One region of the Bradyrhizobium sp. CCBAU 45321 genome, then DNA from elsewhere that is predicted to be linked to it. Evidence: predicted binding sites of a transcription regulator. Region 1 holds the regulator's gene; each other region holds the start of a gene.
What was found. The regulator PhoB, encoded in region 1, activates phosphate uptake and scavenging genes when phosphate is short. The targets are predictions, from matches to a motif close to TGTCATNNANCTGTCAT.

Region 1 (7,507 bases):
TCAGTCCATCGGCTCCGGCGGCGGCATCAAGCAGATCCAGGCCAAGACCGTGACCTTCGGCGCCACCGACGCGCCGCTCAAGGCCGAGCAGCTCGAGAAGGACGGCCTCGTCCAGTGGCCGATGGTGATGGGTGCCATCGTCCCCGTCGTCAACCTCGAGGGCGTGAAGCCGGGCGAGCTGGTGTTCGACGGCGAGACCTTGGCCAACATCTATCTCGGCAAGATCACCAAGTGGGACGATGCCGCGATCAAGAAGCTCAATCCCAACGCGAAGCTGCCGTCAGAAGCCATCACCGTGGTCCGTCGTTCGGACGGCTCGGGCACCACCTTCAACTTCACCAACTATCTCTCCAAGGCCAGCGCGGACTGGAAGAGCAAGGTCGGCGAGGGCACCGCGGTCGAGTGGCCGGTCGGCGTCGGCGCCAAGGGCAACGAGGGTGTGTCAGGCAACATCAGCCAGACCAAGAACTCGATCGGCTATGTCGAATACGCCTATGCCAAGCAGAACAAGCTCACCCACACCGGTCTCGTCAACAAGGCCGGCAAGCCGGTGCAGCCGACCGTCGAGGCCTTCCAGGCGGCCGCCTCCAACGCCGATTGGTCCAAGGCTCCCGGCTATTACGTCATCCTGACCGAGCAGCCCGGCGAGAAGTCCTGGCCGATCACGGCGGCGACCTTCATCCTGATGCACAAGTCCGCCACCGACAAGGCGGCCGCGCAGGAAGCGATCAAGTTCTTCCGCTGGGCCTTCAAGAACGGCGGCAAGATGGCCGAGGAGCTCGACTACATTCCGATGCCGGAAAGCGTCGTCCAGCAGATCGAGAAGACCTGGGCTGCCGAGATCAAGAGCTAAGGCGCCATATGTGTCCCGGACACGGTTCCGGGACGCTGCAAGATCTCCGCTCCGGATCGGCCTCCTGCCGCATCCGGAGCGCGCCACCAACAACAAGCGTACATAAAACGGGTATAGGGGATCGGCGTGGCTGAGATGGCTGTTGAGAGCAATGTGATTGATGCTGCCGGTCCATATGATCGCGCCAAGGCCTTGAGCGCGTTCAAGCTCGGCGACGTCACCTTCTACTGGATCACGCGGTTGTCCGCGATCTCGGTGCTGCTGATCCTCGGCGGCATCATCATCTCGCTGATCGTCGGCGCCTTCCCGGCGATCCAGGAGTTCGGCATCTCCTTCCTGTGGACGCAGCGCTGGGCGCCCTCGGCCGATCCGCCGGTGCTCGGCGCGCTCGGGCCAATCTACGGCACGCTCGTCACCTCCTTCATCGCGATGCTGATCGCCATTCCCGTCGGTCTCGGCATTGCGATCTTCCTCACCGAGCTCTGCCCGCAATGGCTGCGCCGCCCGATCGGCATGGCGGTCGAGCTGCTCGCCGGCATTCCCTCGATCATCTACGGCATGTGGGGCTTCTTCGTGCTCGGCCCCTTCCTGGCCAACACCTTCCAGCCCTTCATGATCAGGGTGTTCGACGGCGTCCCCGTGCTGGGCGCGATCTTCGCAGGGCCCCCGTCCTATCTCAGCCTGTTCAACGCCGCGCTGATCCTCGCCATCATGGTGCTGCCCTTCATCACCTCGATTTCGGTCGACGTGTTCAAGACGGTGCCGCCGGTGCTGAAGGAAGCCGCCTACGGCGTCGGCTGCACCACCTGGGAGGTCGTCCGCAGCGTGGTGATCCCCTACACCCGCGTCGGCATCATCGGCGGCGTCATGCTGGCGCTGGGCCGGGCGCTCGGCGAGACCATGGCGGTGACCTTCATCATCGGCAACTCGTTCCGGATCTCCTCGTCGATCTTCGCGCCGGGCACGACCATCTCGGCGGCGATCGCATCCGAGTTCGCCGAGAGCGACGGCCTGCACCAGTCCGGCCTGATCCTGCTCGGCCTCCTGCTGTTCGTGCTGACGTTCTTCGTGCTCGCGGCCGCCCGTTTGATGCTGCTGCGCCTCGAAACCAAGGCCGGGAAGTGAAGCCATGAACCCGATCTATTCACGCCGCCGCCGCTGGGACATCGTCATCCGCGGCCTCTGCATCGCCGCCGCCGCCTTCGGCGTCACCTGGCTCGCGCTGATCCTGGTCACGCTGCTCTACAACGGCCTGGCCGGGCTCAACCTCCAGGTCTTCACAGCTGACACGCCGCCGCCCGGATCGAACGAGGGCGGCCTGCGCAACGCCATCGTCGGCTCGCTGATCATGACCGTGATCGGCGTCGGCATCGGCGCGCCGCTCGGCCTGTTCGCCGGCACCTATCTCGCCGAGTACGGCCGCAACGACAAGCTGACCTCGGTGATCCGCTTCATCAACGACATTCTCTTGTCGGCACCCTCGATCATCATCGGCCTCTTCATCTATGGCGCGGTGGTGGTGCCGATGCGCGGCTTCTCGGCGATTGCGGGCGCGCTGGCGCTTGCCGTCATCGTGATCCCGGTCGTCGTGCGCACCACGGAGGACATGCTGCTGCTGGTGCCGAATCCGTTGCGCGAAGCTGCCAGCGCGCTCGGCCTGCCGCGCTCGCTGGTGATCAGGCGAATCGCGTACCGTGCGGCGCGCGCCGGCCTCATCACCGGCGTGCTGCTCGCCACCGCCCGGGTCGCCGGCGAGACCGCGCCGCTGTTGTTCACGGCGCTGTCGAACCAGTTCTTCAGCCTCGGCCTGGACAAGACGATGGCGAACCTGCCTGTCACCATCAACAACTTCGTGCAGAGCCCCTACGAATATTGGAAGCAACTCGCCTGGAGCGGCGCGCTGCTGATCACCCTGACCGTGCTTGCCCTTAACATTGGCGCGCGCATCCTTGGCGCCGAGAGGACTGCAAAATGAGTGAAATGTCTGTTTCCGTCAGCGCACCGACCGTTCATCCCGGTTCGCAGCCGTTGCCCGAGGCGCCCGCCAAGGTCACCGCGCGCAACCTCAACTTCTACTACGGTGATCACCACGCGCTGAAGAACATCAACCTGGCGCTCGGCACCAACCGCGTCACGGCGTTCATCGGCCCGTCCGGCTGCGGCAAGTCCACCCTGCTGCGCATCTTCAACCGGATGTACGACCTCTATCCGGGCCAGCGCGCAGACGGTCAGCTGTTGCTCGACCATACCAACATCCTCGACCCCAAGCTCGACCTCAACCTGCTCCGTGCCCGGGTCGGCATGGTGTTCCAGAAGCCGACGCCGTTCCCGATGACGATCTACGAGAACATCGCCTTCGGCATTCGTCTCTACGAGAAGATCTCCAAGTCCGAGATGGACGGCCGCGTCGAGAAGGCGCTGCGCGGCGGCGCGCTGTGGAACGAGGTCAAGGACAAGCTCAATGCCTCCGGCCTGTCGCTCTCCGGCGGCCAGCAGCAGCGCCTCTGCATCGCCCGCACCGTCGCGGTGCGGCCCGAGGTGATCTTGTTCGACGAGCCTTGCTCGGCGCTCGACCCGATCTCGACCGCCAAGGTCGAAGAGCTGATCCAGGAATTGTCCGAGAACTACACGATCGCGATCGTGACCCACAACATGCAGCAGGCGGCGCGCGTCTCCGACAAGACCGCCTTCATGTATCTCGGCGAGTTGATCGAGTTCGATGACACCAGCAAGATCTTCACGTCGCCGAGCGATCGGCGCACGCAGGATTACATCACCGGCCGGTTCGGCTGAGGAGACGGAACATGGGTTCTGAACATACCGTAAAGGCCTTCGACAGCGATCTTCAGGAGCTCACCCGCCTTGTCGCCGAGATGGGCGGCATCGCCGAGCGCATGATCGTCGATTCCGTCGACGCGCTGATCCGCCGCGACGTCGCGCTCGGCCAGCGCGTGGTCGCCACCGACGCCGAGCTCGACGCGCTGCAGAAGCGCATCGAGGAGCGCGCCGTGCTCACCATCGCCCGCCGCCAGCCGATGGCCGTCGACCTGCGCGAGATCGTCGGCGCCATGCGCGTTGCGACCGATCTCGAGCGCATCGGCGATCTCGCCAAGAACATGGGCAAGCGCGTCGCGGCGCTGGAGACGGATTTCCATCCGCTCAAGCTGTTCCGCGGCCTGGAGCACATGACCGACCTCGTGCAGCAGCAGGTCAAGTCGGTGCTGGACGCCTATGCCGCGCACGACCTGCCGGCGGCGATGGCGGTGTGGAAGGGCGACGAGGAAGTCGACGCCATCTGCACCTCGCTGTTCCGCGAGCTCCTCACCTACATGATGGAGGATCCGCGCAACATCTCGTTCTGCATCCACCTGATGTTCTGTGCCAAGAACATCGAGCGGATCGGCGACCACGCCACCAACATCGCCGAGACCGTGTTCTACATGATCGAGGGCCAGGCGATCACTGACAAGCGGCCGAAGGGCGACATGACGACCTTCGCCACGACGGTGCCGAACACCTGACGACTTAAGGAGCGACGACCACATGGGCGCACGCATTATGGTGGTTGAGGACGAGGAAGCTCTCACCGAGCTTCTCCGCTACAACCTCGAAGGCGACGGCTATGACGTCGAGACGGTGATGCGCGGCGATGACGCCGACACCCGCCTCAAGGAGCACATTCCCGATCTGATCGTGCTCGACTGGATGCTGCCGGGCCTGTCGGGCATCGAGCTGTGCCGGCGGCTTCGGACCCGTCCCGAGACCAAGCAGCTGCCGATCATCATGCTCACCGCGCGCGGCGAGGAGAGCGAGCGGGTGCGCGGGCTTGCGACCGGCGCGGATGACTACATCGTCAAGCCGTTCTCGGTGCCGGAGCTGCTCGCGCGCGTGAAGGGCCTCTTGCGGCGTGCCAGCCCCGAGCGCCTCGCCACCGTGCTCGCCTATGGCGATATCGAGCTCGACCGCGACAAGCGCCGGGTGGCGCGCTCGGGCCGGCCGATCGATCTCGGCCCGACCGAATATCGCCTGCTGGAGTTCTTCCTGGAGCATCCCGGCCGCGTGTTCTCGCGCGAGCAGCTGCTCGACAGCGTCTGGGGCCGCGACATCTACATCGACGAGCGCACCGTCGACGTCCATATCGGCCGCCTGCGCAAGCTGCTCAATCTCGGCCGCGAGCAGGACCCGATCCGCACCGTCCGCGGCGCCGGCTACGCGCTGGACGATCGTTTCGCGAAGGCTGAGCAGACATAAAGCGCCAGCGACAGCTGGTTTGGCGAACTGCGGCGCCGATCTCGACCGTCATCCCCGGGCGCGCGCAGCGCGAGCCCGGGATCTCAGCGCGAGCGCTTGCGCTCGTCGCGATTAGCCACAAGGCGTGGTTTGGCGAAGACTCGGAGTGACCATCTCGCGCAACAATTGCGCCCTGTGGCTATGGATCCCCGCGTTCGCGGGGATGACACCGAGTGGGTGGAGCCGTCATCGTATGACGGCTGCAGTCTTGGCGATCAAGCTTGGTGATCAAGCTTGTTGATCAGGGAATACCGCAAATTCACCGCGTGCCTGGCTTCGCCGGTGCACGCCGGCGATCCGCTGCGGGCTGATAGGCCACGCGCGAATGCTGGGCGCAGTAGGGCAGGCCTGAGAGCGCCTTGCCGCCGCAGAAGAAGAAATCCGGGCTCGAGGGATCGCCGACCGGCCAGTGGCAGGTCGCCTCGTTCAATTCCAGCAGCGACAGCCGCTGGCTCATCGGCACCACGTTGTCGTAGGTAACCGGCTCGGCTTCCAACTCGACCTCGAAGGCCTGCGCCAGCGCGGTGTTGCCGCGCGCGACGGGGCGGGTCACCCGCATCATGTGCTGCGCGGGCCGTGCCTTGCGCGGCCGCGGCGCTGCCGATGAAGGGCTCTTGGCGCGGCCGGACAGGCCGAGCCGGTGCACCTTGCCGATCACGGCATTGCGGGTCACATTGCCGAGCTCCGCCGCGATCTGGCTGGCCGAAAGTCCGGCCTCCCAGAGCTTCTTCAGCTGCTCGACGCGATCATCGGACCAGGTCAAAACCGTCATTGCACCCTTTCCCTCGCTGCGCGCCTGCCATCCTGGGGCCTTCGCAGCGAATGCTTTAGCCTTGAAAAACCCGTGCCGTCAGAATCCCTTAAGGCTCGCCGGGCGCGCTCAAGACGCCCGAACGTTTACGCCGGTACATGAGGACTTCTGGGATCAGAACTGCTGCACGAGATGTCGTATCTGACAGTCCAAACGCTACAATATGGCGTGACTCCCGCGCAAGAGTCCGCCGACTCGCTTCCACATGTTCCGTGGTGAAAAACCCGCAAAATCGGCACCGCAAGACTACGGAATCAGCGTTTCGCGAGGCTTTCCGGGCGGCATTGACACCCGTCTTGCCAGGCATAAGATAGTGGCACGTGCCGCCCTTAAAAGGCGGCACGTTTCGTTTTCCGGGGCCGGTTGATGGTGCGTCGCGCAATGCATGCCTCACACCGTCCGCAACATTCAAGTGATGTCATGACTAACAGCGCAGCGCCGCATTTGCTCCCCGTTTTCGCCAGGGCCGACCTCGGTTTCGAGCGCGGCGAAGGCTGCTGGCTGATCGCGACCAACGGCGATCGCTATCTCGATTTCACCTCGGGCGTGGCGGTGAATGCGCTCGGCCATGTCCATCCCGCGCTGGTCAAGGCATTGCAGGAGCAGGCGACCAAGCTCTGGCACATGTCGAACCTGTTCCAGAGCCCTGATGGCGAAAAGCTCGCAAGCCGCCTCTGCAATGAGAGCTTTGCGGACTTCGTGTTCTTCTGCAATTCCGGCGCCGAGGCGCTGGAAGGCGTGATCAAGCTGGTGCGCCACCATCACTTCTCCAAGGGGCATCCGGAGCGTTACCGCATGATCACCTTCGAGGGTGCCTTCCATGGCCGCACGCTGGCGACGCTCGCCGCCACCGGATCTGCAAAATATCTCGAGGGCTTCGGCCCGCCGATGGACGGCTTCGATCAGGTGCCGCATGGCGACCTCGACGCCGTGAAGAAGGCGATCGGTCCGCACACCGCCGGCATTCTCATCGAGCCGATCCAGGGCGAGGGTGGCGTTCGTTCTGCACCTCACGCCTTCCTGAGGGCGCTGCGCGAGCTCTGCAACGAGCGCGGCCTGTTGCTCGCCTTCGACGAGGTGCAGACCGGCATGGGCCGCACCGGCGAGCTCTTTGCCTACAAGCGCACCGGCGTCACACCGGACGTGATGTCGCTCGCCAAGGCGCTCGGCGGCGGCTTTCCGATCGGCGCGGTGCTGGCGACCGCGGATGCGGCCGCCGGCATGGGGCCCGGCTCGCACGGCTCGACCTTCGGCGGCAATCCGCTCGCGATCTCGGCTGCCAACGCCGTGCTCGACGTCATGCTCAAGCCCGGCTTTTTCGACCACGTGCAGAAGATGTCGCTGCTGCTCAAGCAGAAGCTCGCCTCCGTGATCGATCGTCACCCTGATGTCGTCAGCGAGGTTCGCGGCGAGGGCCTCCTGATCGGCATCAAGGCCGTGGTGCCGTCGGGCGATCTCGTCGCGGCGCTGCGCGCCGAAAAGCTGCTCACCGTCGGGGCCGGCGACAATGTCGTGCGCTTCCTGCCGCCCCTGATCGTCACCGAAGCGGAGAT
Region 2 (7,507 bases), on a different contig from region 1:
ATCGGCAATCTCGGCCAGCCCAAATACATGCCGCTGATGCAGCAGGGCAATGGCGCGCAGATGAACGGCAATTTGCCGGTCGTGCAGAAGCCGCTCGACGGCAATGTCGTCGGCAAGCTCGGCAATGGCGGACAGATCGTCACCCTGCCTGCCGGCAATAACCAGCCGAACCCGCAGAACGGCACGCCGCCGCAGACCCCGAGCAAGATCGTCACGCTGCCTGCGCCGACCAACACGATCAACGGCAAGGTCGGCATTGGCAAGATCGTGACCCTGCCTGCGACCAACAAGCCGCAGAACGGCGGCAACAATGCCGGCAACGGCTCTCCGCCCAAGATCGTGAGCATGCCGGTGAATGTCGGCAAAGGCGGCACCAAGATCGACGTGAAGCCGGTCAACGTTCAGACGCAGAACCAGCCGATCCGCGTCAACAACGGCAACACCGGCATCGTGAGGCCCAACATTAGCCCGGTCAACAAGGTGCAGGTGCAGACCAACGTGCAGACGAGCCGTCCGCAGCTCAACACGGTGCCGAACCGCATGGTCAGCAGCAACAACAACTTCCGGCAGTCAATGAACCAGGCGCCAAGCATGAACAATGGCGGCAACCGTCGCGGCGGCTTCACGCACTGATTGGGCAAGAAGGAAGGTGCGCTCCCTCCCCCGCTTGCGGGGGAGGGCTATCGCAATGAGATGTGGGCCATGGGCACCAACTCTCTCTACGTCGTCATGCCCGGGCATGACGGCCTCTCGAAATTCGAATGCGATTGCCCTGCCCACGCGGTGGACTGCGGCTCACACCGTTTCAGCCAAAGTCAGGCCACCAGCTCCGCGAACAGATCCGCATCCACATTGCCGCCTGACAGCACGATGACGACGTTCTTGCCGGCCACATCAAGGCGGCCCGCGAGTAGCGCAGCAAGCCCCACCGCGCCGCCGGGTTCCACCACCAGCTTCAGCTCGCGATAGGCAAAGGCGACCGCCGCGCCGACTTCCTTGTCCGACGCCGTGACGCCGCGCGCCAAGAGCTTGCTGTTGATCGCAAACGTCATCTCGCCCGGCATCAGCGCCATCAGCGCATCGCAGATGGTGCGGCCGGCTGGCGGATGCGGCTCGCGATGGCCTGAGCTGAGTGAAATGCTGTGATCGTCGAAGGCCTCGGGCTCGGCGACCACGATCTCGGCTTGCGGATAGCGCGCCTTCACAGCGGTCGCGACACCCGCGATCAGACCGCCGCCGGAGGCCGGCGCCACCACGATGTCGGGACTGAGGCCAAGCGTTGCCATGTCCTCGGCGATCTCGCGGCCGGCGGTGCCCTGCCCTGCGATCACGAAGGGATCGTCATAGGGTTTGACTAGCGTCGCGCCGCGCTTCTCGGCGATGCCGCGCGAGATCGCCTCGCGGTCCTCGTTATAGCGATCGTACAGCACGACCTCGGCGCCGTAGGATTTGGTGCGCTCGCGCTTGGACAGCGGCGCATCGGCGGGCATCACGATGGTTGCCTGCATGTCCAGGATCTTTGCCGCCGCCGCCACGCCCTGCGCGTGGTTGCCGGAGGAGAACGCGACGACCCCGCCGGCGCGCTTGTCCTGCGGGATCGAGAACACCTTGTTGAAGGCACCGCGGAACTTGAACGAGCCGGTGCGCTGGAGCATCTCCGGCTTCAGGAACACTTTTGCACCGACGCGCTCGTTGAGCACGGGGAAGGACAACAGCGGGGTGCGAATGGCGTAAGGCGCGATCACGCGCGCTGCGGCATCGATGTCGGCAGGGCCGACCGGAAGGGCCTGTTCGGTCATGGCGGAATGTTATCGCGGCCGATCAGGCCCGGGCAAGACACCTCCGCGAGAGGATCTCCCCATAGCGTTTTCGAGCGAAGTGGATCCCGGTTCGCGTGAAGAAAACGCGTCAAAACAAGAATCTAGAGCTATTTCGATCCATCGGATCGAGATAGCTCTAGGCGACTTGGCGCGGCTGTTCCGCGGCGGTCCGGCCGGGCAGCACCGCCCCGACCGCCAAAATGCTGTCGATAAAGACCGTTGCCGAGGCCTCCCAGGTGTAATTGGCGGCAAAGGCGACGCAGTCCTGCCGGGAGATATCGAGCGCGGCGAAGCAGGCATTGCGCAGATCGTGATCGAGCGCGCCGACCGGCGCCTCGCCAATCACGTCGCGGGGACCCTTCACAGGGAAGGCCGCGACCGGCAGGCCGCTGGCGAACGCCTCCAGCAGCACCAGGCCGAAGGTGTCTGTCTTGCTCGGGAACACGAACACGTCGGCGGCCGCGTAGATATCCGCCAGTTCCTCGCCGTGCTTCTCGCCGAGGAAGATCGCATCGGGGTAGGCCTCTTCCAGCGAGGCGCGCGCCGGGCCGTCGCCGACGACCACCTTGGTGCCGGGTAGGTCGAGGTCCAGGAACGCCTCGAGATTCTTCTCGACTGCGACGCGGCCGACCGACAGGAACACGGGTGCCGGCAGGCAGAGATCGATGACGCGCGGGTGGAACAACGTAGTGTCCACGCCGCGCGGCCACAGCACGACATTGTCGAAGCCGCGCTCGGTCAGTTCGCGCGCGAGCGCCGGCGTCGCCGCCATCACGGCGCGGCTGGCGCTGTGGAAGCGCCGCAGCGCCCGCCAGATCAGCGAGCCCGGCACTGGCACGCGGGCGCGGACATATTCGGGAAAGCGGGTATGGAAGCTGGTCGTGAACGGCAGCTTGCGCTGGCGGCAATAGCGGCGGACCATCAGGCCGATCGGCCCTTCGGTCGCGATGTGGATGCTGTCCGGGCGCGCCTCCTCGATCAGCCTTGCGATCCGGGCCGGGCGCGGCATGGCGAGGCGCACGTCGCGATAGCTCGGCATCGCAAAGGTGCGGAACGATTGCGGCGTCAGGAACGTGAACTCGACGCCGAGCGCTTTTGCAGCATCAGCGAGCTTGGTCAGCGTCCGAACCACACCGTTGACTTGCGGGTGCCAGGCGTCGGTCGCGACCAGGATGCGCATCAAGTGGTCCTTGTCATGCAGCTCTGGCTGCGACCTGTGGCACCTGCTCCGGCTTCCGCAACTGATCCGCCCAGGTGATGATCTCGAAATGGCCGTCGTCATGCTCCACCAGGGCGGTGCAACTCTCCACCCAGTCGCCGCAATTCATGTAGCGGATGCCGCCCTCGTCGCGGATCACGGCGTAGTGGATGTGGCCGCAGATCACGCCGTCGGCCTGGTGACGCCGCGCCTCGGCGGCGAGCGCCTGCTCGAACGCGCCGATATAGTTGACGGCGTTCTTGACCTTCTGCTTGGCCCATTGCGAGAGCGACCAATAGGGCACGCCGAACAGCCGGCGGAAGAAGTTGACCAGGCGGTTCATCTGGATCGCGAAGTCGTAGGCCTTGTCGCCGAGATGGGCGAGCCAGCGCGCGTTCTGCACCACGAGATCGAAGATGTCGCCGTGAATGACGAGATAGCGCTTGCCGTCGGCGCCGGTATGAACCGTGTTCTCGACCACGTCGATGCCGCCGAAATGCGTGCCGTAATAGTTGCGCAGGAACTCGTCGTGATTGCCGGGAATGTAGATGACCTTGGCGCCCTTGCGCGCCTTGCGCAAAAGCTTCTGGACCAGGTCGTTATGCGATTGTGGCCAGTGCCAGCTCGATTTCAGCGCCCAGCCGTCGACGATGTCGCCGACGAGATAGATCGTATCGGCATCATGGTAGCGCAGGAAGTCGAGCAGAAGATCGGCTTGTGAACCGCGGGCTCCGAGATGGACGTCGGAGATGAACAACGTGCGAAAGCGCCGCTCCGGGCTCTCGTCACTCACATCGTAACTTCCCATGCGCCAGCCTGTAACAATGTCCCGTGACAGGGGGATGACCGATTGAACCCTTGAGGCACTTTCAAATACGAATCACGCCTTGCCTCGCCCTCCCCGCGAATATCAGTCGCATGCGACAATCAGGCGACATGGCGCCGCAGGGTAAGTGCGCTCCCTCCCCGCTTGGCTTGCGGGAGAGGCGAAGCAAGCCCGCCTCAGTAGAACTTGTGGAAATGATGGATCGGCCCGTGGCCGTGGCCGACGCTGAAGCGGTCGGCGGCCGCGATCGCGGCGCTGATCCAGGCCTTGGCGTTGCGCACTGCGGCCTCGAGGTCCTCGCCCCTGGCCAGCCCCGCCGCGATGGCGGAGGACAGCGAGCAGCCGGTGCCATGGGTGTTGCGGGTGGCCACTCGCGGCGCGGCGAGCGCGATCGCGGTCTCGGCAGTGACGAGATAGTCAGTGCTCTCGGCGCCCTCGCCGTGCCCGCCCTTGATCAGGACGGCGCGGCAGCCCAGCGCCAGCAGGCGGCGTCCCTGGCTTTCGATCTCGGCCTCGCTCGCCGCCACCGGCGCATCGAGCAGGGCCGCAGCCTCCGGCAGGTTCGGCGTGATCACGGCAGCCAGCGGCATCAGCCTGGTGCGCAGGGCGTCGACGGCCTCGGTGGCGAGCAGGCGGTCGCCGGAGGTCGCCACCATGACGGGATCGAGCACGACATGCCGGGGCGCCCAGCGGGACAGCGCGGCCGCGATGGCATCGATGCTGGCGGCCTGGGCCACCATGCCGATCTTCACCGCACCGATATCGAGGTCGGAGAACACCGCGTCGATCTGCTCGGTGACGAACCCGGCCGGCACCGCGTGAATGCCGGTCACGCCGCGCGTGTTCTGCGCCGTCAGCGCCGTGATCACGGAGGCGCCATAGACGCCGAGCGCGGCAAAGGTCTTCAGGTCCGCCTGGATGCCGGCGCCGCCGCTCGAATCGGAACCGGCGATGGTGAGTGCGACCGGGGTCGTCATCGCGAGAGACATGTGCTTGAGGAGGCCGCCATGGCCTCTCGTAGCGCGACCGTGGAACGTCAGCAAGCGCGCCGGGCCGCCGCCAGGCGTGATTCGCGAACCGATTGCGTGCCTTGCGAATCAGTCGGACACCGCGCGGACCAAGGCCCACAATGGTGCGGACTTGAAAATGCAACGGCGCCGGACCCTTGCTATAGTCGCGTACCTTAGCGTGCTTCGCCGGTGACGCGAGACGTCAGGTGGTGGAACCGTCCGGCGCCCCCATGTTGCGGGCCGCCCGGCCGCGCAAGCCACCTGAACAAGACTCCATGGGGTGGAACGATGTGGGCCTTCTTCGAACGTCTCCTCGACTCGTCCATGCTGTCGCCGCACGGCATCTGCCTGTTGTGGGAGCCTGAGCTGATCTGGCTTCACGTCGTTTCCGACGCCAGCATTGCCGCCGCCTATTTCTCGATCCCGTTCGCCCTCGCCATCCTCGTCACCAAGCGGCGCGACCTCAAATTCGGCTGGGTCTATTGGGCGTTCGCGATCTTCATCATGGCGTGCGGCCTGACCCACGTGCTGTCGATCTACACGCTCTGGGTTCCGATCTATGGCATCGAGGGCATAGTCAAGGCCGCCACGGCGGTCGCGTCGGTCTTCACCGCCGCCGCGCTCTGGCCGCTGCTGTCGAAGATCCTGACGATCCCCTCGCCGTTCGAGCTGCGACAGGTCCAGGCCGCGCTCGAGGAGGAGGAAATCAAGAGCCGCGACGCCGCGCTGCTGCTGCAGCAGGTCCGCGACGCCCAGCGCGCGATGCGCGAGAGCGTGGCGCGCCTCACCGCGATCGTCGAGACCGCGGTCGACGGAGTCATCCTGCTCGATGCGCAGGACCGGATCCTGCTGTTCAATCCGGCCTGCGAGCGCTTGTTCGGCTACCGTGCCGACGAGGTGATGAACCGCAACGTCGGCATGCTGATGCCCGAGGCGGATGCGGCGCCCGACCGCCAGGCGCGGCATTTCGCGACCGGCGGCGAGGCCGTCGGCCTGCGCAAGGACGGCACGACGTTTCCGATGGACCTGTCGGTCGGCCAGGCGCGGCAGGACGGCGAATTGATCTTCGTCGGCATCGTCCACGACCTCACCGCGCGCAAGCTGACCGAGCAGCAGCTTCAGCAGGCGCAGAAGATGGAGACGGTCGGTCAGCTCTCCGGCGGCATCGCGCACGACTTCAACAACCTGCTGACCGTGATCATCGGCAATGCCGAGCACCTGAGCGAGCAGCTCAAGGCGAGGCCCGACCTCGGGCGCTTTGCCGACGACATCTGCCAATCGGGCGAACGGGGCGCCGAGCTGACGCAGCGCCTGCTCGCCTTCAGCCGCCGCCAATTGCTGCGGCCTCAGACGATCGATTGCCGGAGCCTGCTCGATTCCATGTTCAAGCTGCTCAAGCGCACCTTGCGCGAAGATATCGAGATCAGGACGACCTCCGGGCCCGGCACGATCCTGGCCTTTGCCGACCGCGCCCAGCTCGAATCCGCCGTGCTCAATCTCGCGCTCAACGCGCAGGATGCCATGCCATCGGGAGGCCACCTCACGCTGGCCACGGAGCTGGTCACGATCGAAGATGATGACGGTGCCGTTCACCGGGAGGTCGCGCCCGGCAGCTACGTCCTGATCGCGGTCACCGATGACGGCGAAGGCATGACGCCCGAGGTCGCCGTACGCGCGTTCGAGCCGTTCTTCACCACCAAGGAGGTCGGCAAGGGCTCGGGCCTCGGCCTCAGCATGGTCTACGGCTTTGCCAAGCAATCAGGCGGCCATGTCTCGATCTACAGCGAGGCTGGCCTTGGGACCACGGCCAGGATCTACCTGCCGCGCGCGAGCACCGGTAGGTCGCAAGCCGATCTTCCCGACGGCGAGGACACGGCGCCGCGAGGCTACGAGACGGTCCTGATCGTCGAGGACGATCCGTTCGTCCGCTCCTCCGTCATTCGCAGGGTGGAAGCGCTCGGATATCGCGTCGTCGCTGCGGTCAACGGCAAGGATGCCTTGCACCAGTTGCAGGGCGATCCCGGCATCGACTTGCTATTCACCGATATCGTGATGCCGGGCGGCATGAGCGGCTGGGAGCTCGCCGATCAGGCGCGGCGTGTGCGTCCCGGCCTGCCGGTCCTGTTCACCTCGGGCTACGCGCTGGAGGCCCTGGTCGAGCAGGGCCGCGCGCAGGCGCGAGCGGTCGTGCTGACCAAGCCGTACCGCAAGGTCGAGCTCGCCCAGCGGCTGAGGGATGCATTGGCCGCCGCAGCGGTCCCATCCTAGCATCGCGCCCGAAGCGCCTCGAATGATCCAGCAAGTTCGCTTGCTAAATCCAGCCGGTTTTGGCCTATTAGCCGGAAGAATACGCTTTCGGAGTGCCCGCGATGGTTCCTTTTTTCGTTCAGATCAAGTGCAAGCTCGGCCAGTCCTATACGGTGGCCAATGCGCTTGCCGAAGCCGAGATCGCCTCCGAGATCTACTCCACGGCCGGCCAATACGACCTCCTGGTGAAGTTCTACGTCGACAAGGACACCGACATCGGCCACTTCGTGAATGAGAAGGTGCAGGTGCTGCCGGGCATCCAGGACACTCTCACCATCATCACCTTCAAGGCGTTCGGCACCGGCTAAAGCATGATCCGGAAAAGTGCGAAGCGGTTTTCCGGAAA
Region 3 (7,507 bases), on a different contig from region 1:
TGCCGCCTGAGATCACCGCGATCAGCCGCGGCCGCAGCTCGACGCTGTCGTCGACGAGGAGAATGTCGGCGCGGCGTCCCTCCGCGAGCAGGCCGCGATCGGTGAGGCCGGTTGCCCGCGCCGGGCCGGCGGAGATTAGATCCCAGGCCTGAGCCAGCGGCACCACGCCATCGGCGGCCAGGCGGAACGCGGCGAGCAGCTGCGCGGGATAGTAATAGTCCGACGCCAGCACCGAGCAGAGCCCCTTTGCGATCATGTCGGATGCCCTGGTCCAGCCGGTGTGGCTGCCGCCGCGCACGACGTTCGGCGCGCCGTAGACGATGGCATCGCCGTGGCCGGCCGCTGCGCGCGCCGTCTCCTCGTTGATCGGAAACTCCGCGATCAAGGCGCCGAGCTCGCGAAAGTCCCGGCGCATCGCCGGGCTCGAATCGTCGTGCGAGAGCATCCTCACCTTGGCGGTGCGGGCCGCGGCGGCCAGGCGTGACACCGAGGCGGGCACCTCGTCGGCGCGCGAGACCACGCGCTTGACCAGCCGGTCGAATTCTTCACTCGACAGCCCGGTGCGCTCCACCATGCGGTTGCGTTTGCGCGGCTTGGCCATGTCGGCGACGGTGCCGTCCATGTGGTCGTTGAATGCGAGCAGGTCGACGCGGCCCTCGGCCAGCCACCGTGCGATCTCGGCTTCGGCATCGAGATTGTAGGTCTCGTGCCGCAGGTGGAAGCGGGTGTCAGCGGCGAATTGCGGACGCTGCCGCTCGATCGCCTCCATCAGGCCGCGTGCATTGTCGGCGCTGCGCAGGCCCGGCTCCCACGAGCAGGTCGTGGCGTGAAACACGGTGGTGATGCCGTTGCTGATCGCCTGGCGGTCGCTGTCGGCGAGCGCAACGTCGATCGGAAAGTCGACGCCGGCGCGCGGCATCATCTGGCGCTCGAAGGCATCGCCGTGCAGATCGACGATGCCGGGCAGCACCAGCAGGCCACGGGCATCCAGCGCCAGCCGCGCCCGGCCGCGAGAGGCGTCGACCTTTGCAATGTCTGTTCCGGAGACGAGAAGAGATGTTTCGGCGAGCTCGGCGCCGATCAGGGCCCGGCCGCCTTCGATGAATATGTCTGTCACGCGACCGCGCTTCGTTTGCTGGCAGGAGAATTGGCGAGTGAGCTCGCTTTTGCTTCGTATGCCGAGAGGAAATCTTCAATCCCGAGCTTGCGGAAATTGGGCAGCGCCTCGCGCAACTTGTCGTGATCCCAGTCCCACCAGGCAAGCCTTGCGAGCCGTCCGGCGATCTCCTCCGAGAACCGCCGCCGCACGATGCGGGCCGGATTGCCGGCGACGATGCTGTAGGCCGGCACGTCCTTGGTGACGATCGCGCCGGCGGCGATCACCGCGCCGGTGCCGATGTTGCGGCCCGGCAGCACGATCGCGCCATGGCCGATCCAGACGTCATGACCGATATGAACGTGATGCTGCCGGCGCCACTCGAAGAACTCGAGATCGTCGCTCTCACCCTCGAAATAGGCGCTGGATCGGTAAGTGAAATGCGCCTGAGTGGCGCGATGCATCGGATGGTTGCCGGGATTGATGCGGGTCATCGCCGCGATCGAGCAGAATTTGCCGATGGTGGTGTAGGTGATCTGCGCATCGTTCACGACATAGGAATAATCGCCCATCGCCACTTCATGCAGGATCGTGCGCGCGCCGACTTCGGTGTAGGCGCCGAGCCTGGTCTCATGCAGCTTGGCCGAGGGATCGACGGTCGGCTGAACCGAAAGAGCTTTGGCGGCCATGTTGCATCCGAAGTGCGAGGGCGGGCGTCTCTCTTCGAGCGGCCGGATGACGATGTCATGACAAACAGATGACAGGGGATGATGCGCGTAGGATGGCCGCACTGCAGCAGCGCTGTCACACAAGTGTTAAGCGCCGGCGTTAGCGGTTGGCTCCAGCTACTCTGGAGCTCCTGTATGCTGGTGATTGAAGGCCTGACGTGTCGCTTCGGCGCGAAAGCCGCGGTGGACGATGCTTCGTTTCAAGTTTCCCCGGGCGGCTTCGTCGGGGTGATCGGGCGATCCGGCGCCGGCAAGTCGACATTGCTGCGGTCCATCAACCGGCTGGTGACGCCGAGCGGAGGACGCATCCTGTTCGACGGCGTCGACGTCACCTCGCTGCGCGGCAGGGAGCTGCGGCAGTGGCGCGCCCGCTCGGCGATGATCTTCCAGCAGTTCAACCTGGTCGGCCGCCTCGACGTGCTCACCAATGTGCTGATGGGGCGGCTGTCGACGGTGCCGACATGGCGATCGCTGCTGCAGCTTTGGCCCGAAGAAGACAAGGCCGTCGCGATGTCGGCGCTTGAGCAGTTCGACATGGCTGCCATCGCGGCCCAGCGCGCCGACCACCTCTCGGGCGGTCAGCAGCAACGCGTGGCGATCGCGCGGGCGCTGGTTCAGCAGCCCGACATCATCCTTGCCGACGAGCCGATCGCCTCGCTCGATCCCCGCAACACCAAGATCGTGATGGATGCGCTTCTGCGCATCAACAAGCATTTCGGTATCACGGTGCTCTGCAACCTGCATTCGCTCGATCTCGCCCGCAGCTATTGCGACCGCCTGATCGGGATGGCCGCGGGGCGGGTCGTGTTCGACGGCGCGCCGGCGGCCTTGACCGACCATATCGCGCGCGAGCTGTACGATCTCGAGGCGAATGAAGTCATGGATGTTGCGCCCCGGGATGCATCGGTCGGCACGGCAGTTCCTGCCTTCGGCACGGTTGCCGCGGCCTGATCGCCGCTTCAAATCGAGCCCAGCGTAGAGCCGGAGCTCGACAGTTGCATAACCTTGAAATGGGAGACGTCATGATAGACCGTCGTACGATCGTTGCCGCTGCGGCGGCCCTGGCATTTTCAGTTTCGGCCGCTGCGGCGCAGGACTGGAAGGCAAAATATCCTGAGCTGATCTTCGCAAAAGTTCCCGACGAGAATGCCTCCGGCACCACTAACCGCTGGACGCCTCTGACGGAGTACCTGTCCCGCGAGCTTGGAACCAAGGTCACGCTGCGGATTGCCAATGACTACGCCGCAGTGATCGAAGGTCAGCGTGCAGGAAACATTCACATCGCGATGTACGGCCCGGCGTCCTACGCGCGTGCCTACATCGTTGGCGCGAAGGTCGAACCGTTCGCTATCGAGGTGAACGGCGACGGCACCAAGGGCTATTACTCGGTTCTCTATGTCAAGAGCGATTCGAGCTACAAGGACATCAAGGACCTGCAAGGCAAGAACCTCTGCCTCGTTGATCCCAATTCGACTTCCGGCAACAACGTGCCGCGTTTCGCGATGAACAAGATGGGCATCGACCCGGAAAAGTTCTTCGCCAAGGTGGTCTACTCGGGGAGCCACGAAAACGCAGTGATCGGGCTTTCGCAGGGCACCTGCGACGCGGCGTTCAACTGGTGGAACGATGAGAAGGAATCGAACCTGCTCCGGATGGAACGGAAGGGCATGGCGAAGGCCGCGGATTTCAAGATCATCATGAAGTCCGAGCAGATTGTGAACTCGCCGATGGCCTATCTCGGCAGCCTGCCTGACGACCTCAAGGCGGCGATCAAGAAAGCCGTGCTGGAAATTGCGGTGAAGGACAAGGCCGCTTTCGACAAGATCTACGAGGGGAAGCAATTGCCCTACGTCGAGGTCGACCACAAGGCGTATGAGGCCGTGATCGAACTGACCAAGTTTGTCGACAGCATTCGCAAGCAGAAATCCTGAGGGAAACGAAGGGTTGGACAAGACGGGCAGATCGCACGATCTGGCCGTCGGCTCTTCCGAACATCCCATGCGAACAGCAGTTCCCGAATTCCCGGAAGCCAGGCTGCGTGAGCTTGCCGATCGCTATGCGGCTGCAATTGCCGCCAAGCGCCGGCGCGTATGGCTCGGTGCCGCCGTCCTGATCGCCGTTGCTATTGCCGCGGGCTGGATGGGCGAGGTCAGTCTTGGAAATTTTGTCGAGAACTTCTGGCGCTTCCCGGCCTATTTCGTCAGCATCGCACCCAAATTTTCGTTCGCGACCGCATGGAGCGATTTGGCGGACTGGCTGTGGGGGTTGCCGCGCTGGACACGGCTTCTCGGGGATACGTTGCTGATCGCATATATGGGCACCCTCTCGGGTGCGCTGTGCGGTTTCGCACTTTGCTTCCTCGCCTCGGCCAATCTCGTGAAATCAGGAACGACTGTTTTCGTCACCCGGCGCGTCCTGGAATTTTTCAGGACCGTGCCGGAGATCGTGTTTGCCCTGATCTTCGTGCTGGCCTTTGGTCTCGGGCCGCTGCCGGGCGTTCTGGCCATTGCAATCCATACCGCCGGAGCGTTGGGCAAGCAGTTCGCCGAGGTTGTCGAGAACATCGACAGCAAGCCGGTCGAAGGGGTGGCGGCAAGCGGGGGCAGCTGGGTTCAGGTTGTTCGGTTCGGCGCGTTGCCTCAAGTCCTTTCGAACTTCGTGAGCTATGCCTTGCTCAGGTTCGAGATCAACGTGCGTGGCGCTGCCGTGATGGGCTTCGTCGGCGCCGGCGGGATCGGCCAGGATCTGATCGAGGCGGTTCGCAAGTTCTACTTCACCGACGTCAGCGCCATCCTGTTGCTCATCGTCCTTACCGTCATGTTGATCGACTTCCTGACGGAACGGTTGCGACACCGCCTGCTCGGGCTGGAGGGAAGCACCCGATGAGCTCCTTCAGTTTTGAAAACCGGGCCGGCATTGCCGAACGGTATCCCGACGTCTTCCGGACCGATTGGTGGCAGCGGGGAAGGATCGCAATACTCGTCGGCGGGGCGGTCGGGCTGTTCCTGTTCGGGATCGTCCAGCTCGATATTCCCTTTAACCGGCTCTCCCAAGGCATGGTCAGGCTGGGCGAATTCGTCCAGCTCATGTTGCCGCCCAATCCGGGTTCTTGGGCGGAGGTTCTGAAATATCTGCATGCGCTCGGAGAGACGGTGTCGATCGCGTTTCTCGGCACGCTGGGCGGCGCGCTGCTCGCGCTGCCGGTATCCCTGCTGGCGGCGCGCAACGTGGTTGCAAGCCGGATCATCCGCGTATTGACGCGTCGTGGCCTCGATACCATCCGTGGAGTCGATACCTTGATCTGGGCACTGATCTGGGTCGGCGTCGTGGGGCTGGGGCCGTTTGCCGGCATCCTGGCCGTGATCTGCAGCGATTTCGGAACGTTCGGCAAGCTGTTCTCGGAAGCGATCGAGGTCGCCGACAAGAACCCCGCGGAAGGCGTTCGGTCATCGGGCGGCAACCATTTCCACAGCGTCCGGTTCGGATTGCTGCCGCAGGTATTCCCGGTCTTGCTGAGCCAGGTGCTCTACTATTTCGAGTCGAACACGCGATCGGCGACGATCATCGGAATCGTTGGCGCTGGCGGCATTGGCCTTCAGCTTGCCGAACAGATCCGGGTGCTGGAATGGCAGAAGGTATCGTTTCTGATCCTGCTGATCCTGATAACGGTATCGTCGATCGACTGGATTTCCGGCAAGCTGCGCTTCGCGATTATCGGCAAGCGGATGGTCGCCTAACGTCGTGCTGAAGCCTTATCCATTCCGATTGAATCGGAACGGAACTCTGGCTTCTTGTTTTGACGCGTTTTCTCGACGCACACCGTTTCCACTTCGGATCAAGTCCGAGGGCATGCTTCGCTGGAAAACGCTCTGATCTAACCGTTCTCCACCAAGAACTCCACACGTTCTGCCGCAAAGCGCGAGTGCTTCGTCACCAGCGGCTTGCCCGTGAGATCATGGTCGGTGGCGTCGACCACCAGGATCGGCCGCCCCAGCGCCAGATCGAGCCGTGCGGCGTCGCTCGCATCGACAATCCCTGCGGTGATCCTCGTTGCGCCCCGGCGATAGTCGCGGACGCCGAAATGCTCCAGCAGCTTCGTCATCGAGCGCGTTGCCGCGAACACGGCGCCTGCATCCGGGAACAGGTCAGCCGAGAGCCAGGTGGTGGAAACACAGATTGGCGTGCGGTCGGCGAGGCGAATCGCCTCGATCCGCACCAGGGGTGCGCCGGTCTTTAGTCCCAGCTCCCGCGCGAGCTCGCGCGTCGCGACGTCATCGGTCGCCTCGATCAGCCGGCCGTGCGGCTCGCGGCCATCAGCGCCGACGATCTCGGAGAAGCGCGTGCGCGAGCGCAGGGGATAAGCGAGCTTCTGGGCCTCGACATAGGTTCCGCTGCCGCGCTCGGCGCGCACCAGGCCGCGCTCGGCAAGCGCTGCCAGCGCGCGCCGCACGGTGTGGCGGTTGACGCGATAGGTCTCGGCGATCTCCATCTCGCCCGGCAATTTGTCGCCGGCCGCAAAGCGGCCGTCGGCGATGCCGCGCTCGATGCCATCGGCCACGAGGCGCCATAGCGCGACGCCCGACGAGGCTGTGTCCTGCATGCTCATGTCGCGGGAAACCTACTCCAGAAATCACAGCATTGTCACGAAACAGTCATGGCGCGTCCTTATGAAGTTGTCTATTATCATAGACAACTTCGGTGCGGCAAGTTCTGTAGAAGGTTCGATGGACCAGGTGACCCAGCACAACGACCAGCAAGCCCAGCGCAAGGCCGCAATGGCGGTGCTGGCGCACGCGGAGGCGGGCGAGATCGCCGCTCGCCTCCGCAACTTGGCCCTCCCGGACCATCAGGATCTGCGCACGCCCGAGAACGGCCTCGTCATGCTGCGCGGCCGGGTCGGCGGCGATGGTGCGCCGTTCAATCTCGGCGAAGCGACGGTGTCGCGCGCCGCGGTACGGCTTGCGAGCGGCGAGGTCGGGTTCGGCTACACGCTCGGCCGCGACGGTGAGAAGGCGCGTCTGATCGCGCTGTGCGATGCGCTGGTGCAGTCCCGCGATTTCGGCGGAGCGGTGGAGCGCGAAATTATCGCGCCGTTGCGCGAGCAGCTTATGGTCAGGCGCAAGCAGGCGGCGGCAGCGGCCGCCGCGACGAAGGTTGATTTCTACACCATGGTGCGCGGTGAGGGGTGAGATCATGACCACGATTGCGGAGCTGCCGCCGGGTTTCGCCGACAAGGTGCTGTCGGCGCAATCGACCTTTCGCTCGGTCATGGACGCCATGGCGCGGCCGGGCTCGGTCCAGCGCATCGTGCCGATGGCGGGGGCGCCAGGGCCGATGATGCGCGGCACCGCCGCGATCGCGCTGACGCTGTTCGATCACGACACGCCGCTCTGGCTCGATGCACGGATGGCGGAAAGCGCGGACGTGACGAAGTGGCTCAAGTTCCACACTGGCGCGCCGGTCGTGCAGGATTCGTCGATCGCTTCGTTCGCGCTCATCGGTGACGGCGGCGCCTTGCCCTCGTTCGAATCCTTCGCGTTCGGCACCAGCGAGTATCCGGACCGCTCGACCACGGTAATCGTCCAGATCGACAGCCTCGCCGCCGGGCGCAGCTTCGAGCTGCGCGGCCCCGGCATCGACGGAGTCGCCACGCTGCAGGCGTCGATCAAGCCTTTCGACCTGT

Region 2: the regulator PhoB is predicted to act here: its motif matches at 3,850-3,866, upstream of ACM43_RS00850 (UDP-2,3-diacylglucosamine diphosphatase).
Region 3: the regulator PhoB is predicted to act here: its motif matches at 6,464-6,480, upstream of phnF (phosphonate metabolism transcriptional regulator PhnF).

The regions. Positions count from the first base shown of each region.
Region 1 covers NZ_LFKZ01000130.1:491,197-498,703, reverse strand. The annotation lists gene pstS (phosphate ABC transporter substrate-binding protein PstS) at 1-853, shown strand, start outside; gene pstC (phosphate ABC transporter permease subunit PstC) at 989-1,978, shown strand; gene pstA (phosphate ABC transporter permease PstA) at 1,983-2,828, shown strand; gene pstB (phosphate ABC transporter ATP-binding protein PstB) at 2,825-3,646, shown strand; gene phoU (phosphate signaling complex protein PhoU) at 3,658-4,374, shown strand; gene phoB (phosphate regulon transcriptional regulator PhoB) at 4,397-5,104, shown strand; gene ACM43_RS34875 (GcrA family cell cycle regulator) at 5,403-5,915, opposite strand; gene ACM43_RS34870 (aspartate aminotransferase family protein) at 6,375-7,507, shown strand, end outside.
Region 2 covers NZ_LFKZ01000002.1:172,607-180,113, reverse strand. The annotation lists gene ACM43_RS00865 (caspase family protein) at 1-633, shown strand, start outside; gene ACM43_RS00860 (threonine/serine dehydratase) at 816-1,799, opposite strand; gene ACM43_RS00855 (glycosyltransferase family 4 protein) at 1,957-3,000, opposite strand; gene ACM43_RS00850 (UDP-2,3-diacylglucosamine diphosphatase) at 3,014-3,826, opposite strand; gene thiD (bifunctional hydroxymethylpyrimidine kinase/phosphomethylpyrimidine kinase) at 4,021-4,821, opposite strand; gene ACM43_RS00840 (hybrid sensor histidine kinase/response regulator) at 5,143-7,122, shown strand; gene ACM43_RS00835 (Lrp/AsnC ligand binding domain-containing protein) at 7,224-7,469, shown strand.
Region 3 covers NZ_LFKZ01000017.1:289,244-296,750, reverse strand. The annotation lists gene ACM43_RS07420 (alpha-D-ribose 1-methylphosphonate 5-triphosphate diphosphatase) at 1-1,117, opposite strand, end outside; gene ACM43_RS07415 (chloramphenicol acetyltransferase) at 1,114-1,785, opposite strand; gene phnC (phosphonate ABC transporter ATP-binding protein) at 1,960-2,775, shown strand; gene phnD (phosphonate ABC transporter substrate-binding protein) at 2,847-3,755, shown strand; gene phnE (phosphonate ABC transporter, permease protein PhnE) at 3,823-4,710, shown strand; gene phnE (phosphonate ABC transporter, permease protein PhnE) at 4,707-5,561, shown strand; gene phnF (phosphonate metabolism transcriptional regulator PhnF) at 5,699-6,430, opposite strand; gene phnG (phosphonate C-P lyase system protein PhnG) at 6,549-7,013, shown strand; gene phnH (phosphonate C-P lyase system protein PhnH) at 7,018-7,507, shown strand, end outside.